Regions from separate parts of the Streptomyces sp. NPDC050619 genome, predicted to be linked through region 2. Evidence: riboswitches for the same ligand, from Rfam matches in the RefSeq annotation. Region 2 holds a riboswitch; the other holds the start of a gene.
The links. Region 2 has a riboswitch for thiamine pyrophosphate ahead of thiC (phosphomethylpyrimidine synthase ThiC). Riboswitches for the same ligand answer to the same signal wherever they lie in the genome.
Positions count from the first base shown of each region.

Region 1 (5,642 bases), on a different contig from region 2:
TGGACCGACATCCCGGCCGGCTCGCGGCAGAAGCTTCAGGAGGCGCTGCTTCCCGAGCTGATGACCGTCGTGCGGCATCTGTCGACCGACGCGGACACCACACGCAAGACGCTGTGGCGGTTGTTCGACGGGACGCTCGTCGAGTCGGTGCTCATGCGCTACCCGGACCGGGTGACCATGTGCATCAGCTCCCAGGCGGGATGCGGGATGAACTGCCCGTTCTGTGCCACCGGCCAGGCGGGCCTGGACAGGAACCTGTCCACCGCCGAGATCGTGCACCAGATCGTGGACGGTATGCGGGCCCTGAGGGACGGCGAGATTCCCGGCGGTCCGGCGCGGCTGAGCAATATCGTCTTCATGGGCATGGGCGAGCCCCTCGCCAACTACAACCGGGTCGTCGGTGCCATCCGGCGGCTCACCGACCCCGAGCCCGACGGACTGGGGCTCTCGCAGCGCGGGATCACCGTCTCGACGGTCGGACTCGTCCCGGCGATCAACCGCTTCACCGACGAGGGCTTCAAGTGCCGGCTCGCCATCTCGCTGCACGCCCCCGACGACGAGCTGCGCGACACCCTCGTCCCCGTGAACACGCGGTGGAAGGTGCGCGAGGTCCTGGACGCGGGCTTCGCGTACACGGAGCGGTCCGGGCGCCGGCTGTCCATCGAGTACGCGCTGATCCGGGACATCAACGACCAGGCATGGCGGGGCGACCGGCTCGGGCGGCTGCTCAGGGGCAAGCCCGTGCACGTCAACCTGATCCCGCTGAACCCGACGCCGGGGTCGAAGTGGACCGCCTCCCGTCCCGAGGACGAGAAGGCGTTCGTCGAGGCCATCGCGGCCCATGGTGTGCCGGTCACGGTCCGGGACACCCGTGGACAGGAGATCGACGGGGCGTGCGGTCAGCTCGCCGCGACCGAGCGGTAGTGTGGCCCGCGTAAGTACATATTCATATTCCGACAGGGGAGCGCCACAGCGCTGAGAGTGCGGGACAGACCGCAGACCCTCTGAACCTTGCCCAGGTCATTCTGGGTAGGAAGTTCGGTCATCACTCAAGCTGTTGTGCCCTGCCCGGGAACCGTCTCAGGTCCCGGGCAGGGCAGCGTCTCTTCCTGGTCAGCCAGGAGGAAATCGGTGAGCACCACCAAGAAGCTCGCGGCCGTGGCCGTCGGCCTGGGCTGCGCTGTCACGCTGTCGGCGTGCGGATCGTCCGACAGCGGGAGCGGCGGCGGCTCCAAGACCGTGACCCTCGTCAGCCACGACTCGTGGGTCGTGTCGAAGAGCGTCCTCGCCGACTTCGAGAAGAAGTCCGGCTACAAGGTCAGGGTCCTCAAGGACGGCGACGCCGGGCAGGCAGTCAACAAGGCCATCCTCACCAAGGACAACCCGCAGGGCGACGTCTTCTTCGGCGTCGACAACACCCTGCTGTCACGGGCGCTCGACAACGGGCTGTTCCAGTCGTACGAGGCGAAGGGCTCCGACCAGGTCGAGCCGGAGTACCGCGTCGACGAGGACAAGCACCGGGTCACGCCCATCGACACCGGCGACATCTGCGTCAACTACGACAAGGCGTACTTCAGCAAGCACAAGCTGACCCCGCCGGCCTCCTTCGACGACCTGGTCAAGCCCGCGTACAAGAACCTCCTCGTCACCGAGAACGCCTCCACCTCCTCGCCCGGGCTCGGCTTCCTGCTCGGCACCGCGGCCAAGTACGGCGGCGACGGATGGTCGGACTACTGGACAAAGCTCAAGGCCAACGGCGTGAAGGTCGTCGACGGCTGGGAGCAGGCCTACAACGAGGAGTTCTCCGGCTCCTCCGCCGGCAAGAAGGCGGGCGCCGACCGGCCGCTCGTCGTCTCCTACGCCTCCTCGCCGCCCGCCGAGGTGATCTACGCCGACCCGAAGCCGACGACCGCGCCGACGGGCGTCGCCGCCGGCACCTGCTTCCGCCAGGTCGAGTACGCGGGCCTGCTGAGCAACGCCGCCAACGCCAAGGGCGGCAAGGAGTTCCTCGACTTCCTGCTCACCAAGGAGTTCCAGGAGGACATGCCGCTCAACATGTTCGTCTACCCGGTGCGGGAGGGCGCCCAGGTGCCGGCCGAGTTCGCGAAGTACGGGCCGCAGGCCAAGGATCCCGAGACCATGGACCCGGCCAGGATCGCCGACCACCGTGACCAGTGGGTCAAGTCGTGGACCTCGCTCGTACTGAAGTGACCCCGCGCTTCAAGGGGAACGCGGCGCGGCTCGGGCTCATCGCCGTGCCCGTCGCGTTCTTCGCGGTGTTCTTCGCCTACCCCGTCGCCGCGATCGTCGCGCGCGGTCTGAAGGTCGACGGGACCTGGCAGCTCGGGCGGATCGCGGACGTACTGACGCAGTCCGACATCCGGCACGTCCTGTGGTTCACCACCTGGCAGGCACTCGCCTCCACCGCGCTCACCCTGCTGGTCGCCCTGCCCGGCGCGTATGTCTTCGCCCGCTTCGCCTTCCCCGGCAAGCAGATCCTGCGGGCCGTCGTCACCGTGCCCTTCGTGCTGCCGACGGTCGTCGTCGGTACGGCGTTCCTGGCGCTCGTCGGCCGCGGCGGGCTTCTGGACGAGCTGTGGGGCGTACGGCTGGACACCACCGTGTGGGCGATCCTGCTCGCGCACGTCTTCTTCAACTACGCGGTGGTGATACGGACGGTCGGCGGGCTCTGGGCGCAGCTCGACCCGCGCCAGGAGGAGGCCGCGCGGATGCTCGGCGCGTCCGCATTGAAAGCCTGGCGGAAGGTCACCCTGCCAGCGCTCGGCCCCGCCGTGGCCGCCGCCGCGCTGATGGTCTTCCTGTTCACCTTCACGTCCTTCGGCGTGGTGCAGATCCTCGGCGGGCCGACCTTCTCGACCCTCGAAGTGGAGATCTACCGGCAGACCTCGGAGATCTTCGATCTGTCCACGGCCGCCGTGCTGACGCTGATCCAGTTCGTCGCGGTGGGCGCGGTCCTCGCCGTGCACGCGTGGACCGTACGGCGCCGGGAGACCGCCCTGAAGCTGGTGGACGCGTCCGCGACCGCGCGCCGGCCGCGCGGGGCCGGGCAGTGGGCGCTGCTGACCGGCGTCCTGGTCACCATCGCCGTACTCCTGCTGCTGCCGCTCGCCGTGCTGGTGCAGCGGTCCCTCGACGCGCCCGACTTCGCCTACTACCGGGCGCTGACCGGTGACGACAGCGGGATCTTCCTCGTCCCGCCGATCGAGGCGATCGGCAATTCACTGCAGTACGCCGCCACCGCCACCGCCATCGCCGTGGCGATCGGCGCTCTCGCCGCGGCCGCGCTGACGCGGCGGGACGCGGGCCGGTTCGTGCGCGGCTTCGACGCGCTGCTGATGCTGCCGCTGGGCGTGTCCGCGGTGACCGTCGGATTCGGCTTCCTGATCGCCCTCGACGAGCCGCCGCTCGACCTCAGGTCCTCCTGGATCCTGGTGCCGCTGGCCCAGGCGCTGGTCGGCGTCCCCTTCGTCGTCCGGACCATGCTGCCGGTGCTGCGGGCGGTGGACGTGCGGCTGCGGGAGGCGGCGGCGGTGCTCGGGGCGTCGCCGTGGCGGGTGTGGCGTGAGGTCGATCTGCCGATGGTGCGGCGGGCGTTGCTGGTGGCGGCGGGGTTCGCCTTCGCGGTGTCGCTCGGTGAGTTCGGGGCGACGGTGTTCATCGCGCGGCCGGACAATCCCACGCTGCCGGTCGCCGTGGCGCGGCTGCTCGGGCGGCCCGGTGCCCTCAACTACGGCCAGGCGATGGCCCTTTCGACGATTCTGATGGTGGTGTGCGCGGTGGCGCTCCTGGTGCTTGAGCGGCTGCGCACCGACCGGACCGGGGAGTTCTAGATGCTGCTGAGCCTTGAGGACGCGACCGTACGGTTCGGCGGGCGGAACGGGCGGAACGGGCGGAACGGGCGGAACGGGCGGGCCGGGCAGTCCGCGCTGGACGGGGTCGGCCTCGATGTCGCCGAGCACGAGATCGTGTGCGTGCTCGGGCCCAGCGGCAGCGGCAAGTCGACGCTGCTGCGGGCGGTGGCCGGACTCCAACCCCTCGATGGTGGACGGGTGTTGCTCGACGGGAGCGACCAGGCCGGCGTGCCCGCGCACAAGCGTGGGATCGGGCTGATGTTCCAGGACCATCAGCTCTTCCCGCAGCGGGACGTGGCCGGGAACGTCGCCTTTGGGCTGCGGATGCACGGCGCGTCGAAGGCACAACAGGACGAGCGGGTTCAGGAGTTGCTGGAGCTGGTCGGGCTTCCGGGCGCCGGGCGCCGGGCGGTCGCGGCGCTCTCCGGAGGTGAGCAGCAGCGGGTGGCGCTCGCCCGTGCCCTGGCTCCCCGTCCCCGGCTGCTGATGCTCGACGAGCCGCTCGGCCAGCTGGACCGCTCGCTGCGGGAGCGGCTCGTCGTCGAACTGCGGGAACTCTTCGGCCGGTTGGGCACCACCGTGCTCGCCGTGACGCACGACCAGGGCGAGGCCTTCGCGCTCGCCGACCGGGTCGTGGTGATGCGGGACGGGCGGATCGCCCAGTCCGGTACACCTCTTGAGGTCTGGCAGCGCCCGGCGGACGAGTTCGTGGCCCGCTTCCTCGGTTTCCAGAACGTGGCCGAGGGCACCGTCGCCGGGGAGGCCGCGGACACACCGTGGGGCAAGGTACCGGTCCCCGCCGGGGCTTCGCAGGGGGAGCGCTGCGTGCTGGTGCGGCCCGCCGGGGTACGGCTCGTGGCCGCGGACGAGGGGCTGCGCTGCGCGGTGACCGCGCGGACCTTCAAGGGCACCCATGTCGCCGTACACCTCCAGCCCCAGGACGGCGCACCGCGACTGGAGGCGGCGTGCGCGCTGCGGGACGCGCCGGAGGTCGGGGGCACGGTCGGGGTGACGTTCGACGGGGCGGAAATCGTCGTGCTCGGGGGATCGGAGGGCGCATAGGGTGCGGGCATGACACTGCTCTCCCATGACCGCTACTGCGAGGAAATCGATCATCAGGTCGGCTTGTTGAGGGCGGTCGTGACCTCCGGGGCGGACCTCTCCGCCACCGTGCCGACCTGCCCGGACTGGTCGCTGGAACAGCTCGTACGGCATACGGGCGGCGCTCTGCGCTGGGTGGAGCTGATCGTGCGGACGCGTGCCGAGGAGGACATCCCCGAGGAGCGGGTGCCGCTCGGCGACGGACCGGCGGCCCGGGGAGATGCCGCCGCGCTGGACGCCTGGCTCGCGGAGACCGGCGAGATGCTCGTAGGCACACTGCGGGAGGCCGGTCCGGACACGAAGGTGTGGGCCTGGGCCGGGATCCCCAGCGCCGGGTTCTGGGCCCGCCGGATGGCGCACGAGATCACGATCCACCGCGCCGACGCCACGCTCGCCGCCGGGCTGCCGTACGAGGTCGCTCCCGAGGTGGCCGCCGACGCGATCGACGAGTGGCTCCAGATCGTGGAGTTCGTGCAGCGGACCATGCCGCACGACGCGGCGACGGAGCTGCGCCGGCCCGGCCGCAGCATCCATCTGCACGCCACCGACACCACGCCCGAGGTGAACGCCGAGTGGGTCGTCGAGCTCACCGACGACGTCCTCCTCTGGCGGCGCGGTCACGAGAAGGCGACCGTCGCGCTCAGGGGGCCGCTCACCGCCGTACTGCTC
Region 1 covers NZ_JBFAIR010000028.1:146,813-152,454, forward strand. Annotated here, with positions in the region: gene rlmN (23S rRNA (adenine(2503)-C(2))-methyltransferase RlmN) at 1-924, shown strand, start outside; TPP riboswitch at 949-1,054, shown strand; gene AB0I77_RS36740 (thiamine ABC transporter substrate-binding protein) at 1,132-2,211, shown strand; gene AB0I77_RS36745 (iron ABC transporter permease) at 2,208-3,851, shown strand; gene AB0I77_RS36750 (ABC transporter ATP-binding protein) at 3,852-4,934, shown strand; gene AB0I77_RS36755 (maleylpyruvate isomerase family mycothiol-dependent enzyme) at 4,944-5,642, shown strand, end outside.
Region 1: linked by a shared signal. The riboswitch ahead of AB0I77_RS36740 (thiamine ABC transporter substrate-binding protein) and the one ahead of thiC (phosphomethylpyrimidine synthase ThiC) in region 2 are both predicted to bind thiamine pyrophosphate.

Region 2 (5,642 bases):
TCTGGGCGATCGAGAAGAGCAACAGCAGCGGCAGCGCGGCGCCCGCGTAGGCGAGGACGAGCGTGTTGACGACGGACGCGATGTGGTCGCGGCCGATCCGGATACCCGCGCGGTACAGCCCGCGCCAGCCCATCGTCGGGTTCGCCTCGTGCAGTTCCCAGACCGCCGACGTCTGTGTGACCGTCACATCGTCCAGGACACCGAGCGAACCGATGATGACGCCGGCGAGCAGCAGACCGCTCATGTCGATCGACGGATACAGGCCGTGGATCAGACCGGTGTTGTCGTCCGTGTTCCCGGTCAGCGCGGCCCAGCCGATGAACTGCGAGCCGAGGACACCGATCAGCACCAGCGAGATGAGTGTGCCGAGCACCGCCACGGAGGTCCGGGCCGAGAGGCCATGACACAGGTACAGGGCGATCAGCATGATGGCGCTCGCCCCGACCACGGCCACGACCAGCGGGTTCGAGCCCTGAAGGATCGCGGGCAGGATGAAGAAGTTGAGGATCATGAAGCTGATGGCCAGTGCGACCAACGCCATGACGCCGCGCAGTCGGCCCACCACCACGACGGCGAGCGCGAAGATGCCGGCGAGCAGCGCCATCGGCAGTCGGCGGTTCACATCGGTGACCGAGTACTGCAGGTCCTTAGGCGCGGAGGGCTCGTAGGCGACCACGACCTTCTCGCCCTCGTGCAACTGCCGTGACTGGTCCGGCTGCACGATCTCGGTGAACGTACGGCCCTTGTCCTTGCCGGTGTCGACCCGGATCGTCGCCCGCTTGCAGGTGCCGTCCGCCTGCTGCTGCGCGGACGAGCCCTCGGCGGTGGAGGTGTCACCGGTCGGGGTCTCTCCCGAGGCGTTCACCGACTTGCAGCTCACGCTCGTGACCTTGGTGACCGTGGCCTGCTGGGTCTGCCGGTCGAAGCCGACACCCGTGCGTTCGTGCCCCGGGGCACCACCGGGCCACAGCACCGCGAGCCCGACCACCACCGCGGCGGCGAACGGGATGAGGATGGCCGCGATGACCTTGCGCAAGTGCCGGGAGACGGGGGCCGCCGGCCCATGACTGTGACTGTGCGAATGGCCGCCACTGGAACCGGGACCGTGTCCGCCACCAGGTCCGTGTCCGTCATCGGGACCGTGACCGTGTCCGTCACCGTGCCCGCCACCGCCCCTGCCACCGCCACCGGCTCCCGCTCCAGGCCCGTGGCCGTGCTCACCACCAGGACCTGTGCCACCTCCATGGCTGCCGCCAAGGCCGTCTCCGCGGCCGTGGCTCATGCCGTTTCCGGAGCCGGGCCCGCGGGGTGGCTCGGGCGGCGGGTACGGGGGCTGAGGTGTCGTGGTCACCGACCGATCATCGCAAGAACGACAGGGGCCCTCTGTTCACCGCGCCCGAATTGCCGCTAGCGTGGAGCCACCTTTGTACACGCGGGAGCTCGGAGCACCGGGCTGAGAGGGCGCTGACCTCCGTCCCAGCCATGTTTCACATGAAACATCGCTTGAAGCGAGTGATGTTTCACACGAAGCGTTGGCAGACGGAAGCCGCTGCGTCGACCGCCGAACCTGTTACCGGGTAATGCCGGCGTAGGGAGTAGGTCTCATGACCAACGAGGACGCACGCACGCCTGTCTCCACCCCGCTTTCCAGCGAAAGCGACGGGGAGACCGGGAAGTCCATCGGCTGGCACAAGGCGTACGTCGAGGGCTCACGCCCCGATCTGCGCGTGCCGGTCCGTCAGGTGCACCTCACCAACGGGCAGTCGGTCACGCTGTACGACACGTCAGGCCCGTATACCGATTCACTCGTCGAAACCGATGTCCGCAGGGGCTTGCCGCCGGTGCGGGAGAACTGGATCGTCGCCCGCGGCGACACCGTGGAGTACGCGGGCCGTCCGGTCCGCCCCGAGGACGACGGGATCAAGCACACCTCGCCGCGCGGGGGACTCAGGAACCTCGACGCGGTGTTCCCGGGACGGCCCCGGCAGCCGCGTCGCAGCCACGACGGGAAGGCCGTCACCCAACTCGCGTACGCACGTCGCGGGGAGATCACGCCCGAGATGGAGTTCGTGGCCGTCCGGGAGAACGTCGACCCGGAGGTCGTACGCGAGGAAATCGCAGCGGGGCGCGCGGTGCTGCCCGCCAACGTCAACCACCCGGAGATCGAGCCGATGATCATCGGCAAGCGGTTCCTGGTGAAGGTCAACGCCAACATCGGCAACTCGGCGGTCACCTCCTCGATCGAGGAGGAGGTGGAGAAGATGACCTGGGCGACCCGTTGGGGCGCCGACACGGTCATGGACCTGTCCACCGGCCGCAACATCCACACCACCCGCGAGTGGGTGCTGCGCAACTCCCCCGTTCCCATCGGTACGGTCCCGCTCTACCAGGCCCTGGAGAAGGTCGACGGCAGGGCCGAGGAGCTGACCTGGGAGATCTACAAGGACACGGTCATCGAGCAGGCCGAACAGGGCGTGGACTACATGACGGTCCACGCGGGCGTGCGCCTGCCGTACGTACCGCTGACGGCCAACCGCAAGACCGGCATCGTCTCCCGCGGCGGCTCGATCATGGCCGCCTGGTGCCTCGCGCACCACAAGGAGAGCTTCCTGTACGAGAACTTCGAGGAGCTCTGCGAGGTCCTCGCCGCCTACGACGTCACGTACTCGCTCGGCGACGGCCTCAGGCCCGGATCGATCGCGGACGCCAATGACGAGGCGCAGTTCGCGGAGTTGCGCACGCTCGGGGAACTCAACCGGATCGCGAAGCGTTTCCACGTACAGACGATGATCGAAGGCCCGGGCCACGTCCCGATGCACAAGATCAAGGAGAACATCGACCTTCAGCAGGAGATCTGTGATGAAGCTCCGTTCTATACGCTCGGGCCGCTGACGACGGACGTCGCTCCGGCGTACGACCACATCACCTCCGGCATCGGTGCCGCGATGATCGCCTGGTGGGGCACGGCCATGCTCTGCTATGTCACGCCCAAGGAGCACCTGGGCCTGCCCAACCGTGACGACGTCAAGACCGGCGTTATCACCTACAAGATCGCCGCCCACGCGGCCGACCTCGCCAAGGGGCACCCAGGTGCACAGGAGTGGGACGACGCACTGTCCGACGCCCGCTTCGAGTTCCGGTGGGAGGACCAGTTCAACCTTGCCCTCGACCCGGACACGGCACGGGAGTTCCACGACGAGACGCTGCCGGCCGAACCCGCCAAGACGGCTCACTTCTGCTCGATGTGCGGGCCGAAGTTCTGCTCGATGAAGATTAGCCAAAGCATCACAAAGCAGTTCGGCGGTACAGCGGCTGCCGGGGCGACGGCTGAGGAGGTCGCTGAGGGGATGCTCCAGAAGTCGAAGGAGTTCGCCCAGAGCGGGAACCGGGTGTATCTGCCGATCGCGGACTGACGGCGATGACCTGATCGCCGGCGGACTGATCGCCGACGGACTGGATCGGCATCGGGCTGATCGTTGGGCTGATCGCCGGTGACGGACTCCGATGTCCTGAGCGTCCTGGCAACGGACGCAACGGACGCAACGGACGCAACGGACCCAACGGACGGCCCAAGGCCGGGTCTTCGGCTTGCGCTCCCCTGGGTGGGGGCGCAAGCCGAGGGGTTACTCCGGCTTGTGGTCCGGCCCCCCGAACTCCGGGCTGCTGTAGTCCGGGCTCGTGAACCTGGGGCGCGAGCCGCGGCCGCCGTCGTCCGGGCTGCTGAATCCCGGGCGGTCGTAGCCGAGGTGCGGCATACGACTGGTCGACGCCGGCGGTGTCGCACGGTGCAGTGCGGCGCTGCCGGGATCGGCGAGTGCCTCCCGCAGGAACGGCAGGAGGCCGCGCTCCAGCAGTGCCTCGTGCCAGGCTTCCCTGGCCTGGGTCACCTCCGCGCTCATCTCGCCGTACGGGCCGGCTTCGAGCGAGGGCCGGTTGCGCAGGGCGGTGATAAGCAGTCCGACGGCGGCGACGAGGATCGCGGCCGCGGTCACGGCCCCGAACACCCATCCGGTGGTGAGCATGGTCTGGGCGAAGGCCGGCTCGGGGTCGAGCATCTTGAGGATGTAGCCCACGAGCAGGAAGATCGCCGCGGCGGTTCCGGCGAGGACGGGTGCCAGGACCGCGACGACGGCGATGGCGCCCGCGCCGGCGGTCTCGGCGACCTCACCCATGGTGGCGGCGAGCCCCATCGCGCTCGTGCCCGGCTCCGCGGAGCCGGTTTCGCGCGTGGACGACGGGGTGGACGGCGCCGGCCGGCGCAGTTCCTCGCGGACCTTGACGTAGTGCTGGTACTCGGTCGCCGCGGCCGCCGTGATGAGTGCGGTGGCGTTGAGCGCCATGGTGCGCAGCTGTTCGGTGTTGAGCCGCTGTCCGACAGCGGCCAGTTCCGGGCGTTGTGGTGCGGAGCGCAGCGCCTCATCGAGGATCCGCTCGTATTCCTGGCGGTCCTCGCTCAGCAGGTGCTGCGGAACGCTGTTCATGTGCATCCCCCGATGCTCCGTAGGGCTTGTGGCTCGCACGCTGACGAGCCGTCGGGCAGAAACGGAGGGGAGCCTGCTACGGATAAGCCGATGGTAGAGCGATGACGGCACGCGGTGACAGGGGGTTTACCGAAAATGCCCTCTGGCCAGCGTTGTCGCCGGTCGGTCCGCCACGGGGGGACGCCTGCCCCGTGAACGCTCAGATATCCAGTGGAAGTTGCTGGACCAGCAGTTTTCCGGCCATGGTCACTCCGCCGTCCATCGCGATGGCGAGCCCGTCGGCGTAGAGATGTGGTCCTTCCACCACGGGACCGGCCGTGTCCTCGCCGTCTTCGGAGCCGACCTCGCCCAGCAAGTACGGAATGGGGCTGTGACCGTGAACGATCCGAGTGCCGCCGTACGTATCGAGCAGGGAGCGTACGTGGTCGGCGCCGCCCTCATCGCGGAAGGAGAAGCGCTTGGTGAACTTGCGGAACAGATCCCACACCTCGTCCGCGTCGTTGCGCGTGATCGTCTCGCGGACGGTGTCGTTGACCGCCTCGATCGAGTCGCCGTAGTCGAGGTAGGCGGTGGTGTCGGAGTGGACGAGCAGATGGCCGTCGACCTCCTCCATGGCGTCGAGGCGGGCCATCCACTGGAGATGGTGGTCCTGGAGGCGGTCCATGTCGGTCTTCTGGCCGCCGTTGAGCAGCCAGGCCGCCTGGAAGGTGGCGGTGCCCGCACCGGAGTTGACGGGCGTGTCGCCGAACCGCTTGGCGCCGAGCAGCAGCAGCTCGTGGTTGCCCATGAGCGCCTTGCAGTAGCCGCCGGCCGCGGCGGCCTCCGCGGACAGCCGCATCACGAGATCGATGACGCCGATGCCGTCCGGGCCGCGGTCGGTGAAGTCGCCGAGGAACCACAGCCGGGCGGTGCCCGCGCACCACTGGCCCGCGGTGTCGATGAGCCCCTGCTCCTGGAGGGCGGCCGTCAGCTCTTCGAGATAGCCGTGCACATCTCCGACGACGTACAGGGGCCCGGGGCCGGCCGTCGGCTGCGGGGCCGGGACGGGCGCGGGATCGACGGCCGCCTGAGGCGTGTCGCCCCGTTTGATGACGGGCAGGTCCCGCTGGGTGGGCGTGTACCCCTCCGGGTGGTCCACCGGCTCCTCGACGGGCCTGACGG
Region 2 covers NZ_JBFAIR010000015.1:91,573-97,214, reverse strand. Annotated here, with positions in the region: gene AB0I77_RS24635 (YibE/F family protein) at 1-1,351, opposite strand, end outside; TPP riboswitch at 1,423-1,612, shown strand; gene thiC (phosphomethylpyrimidine synthase ThiC) at 1,605-3,413, shown strand; gene AB0I77_RS24625 (hypothetical protein) at 3,624-4,487, opposite strand; gene AB0I77_RS24620 (metallophosphoesterase) at 4,681-5,642, opposite strand, start outside.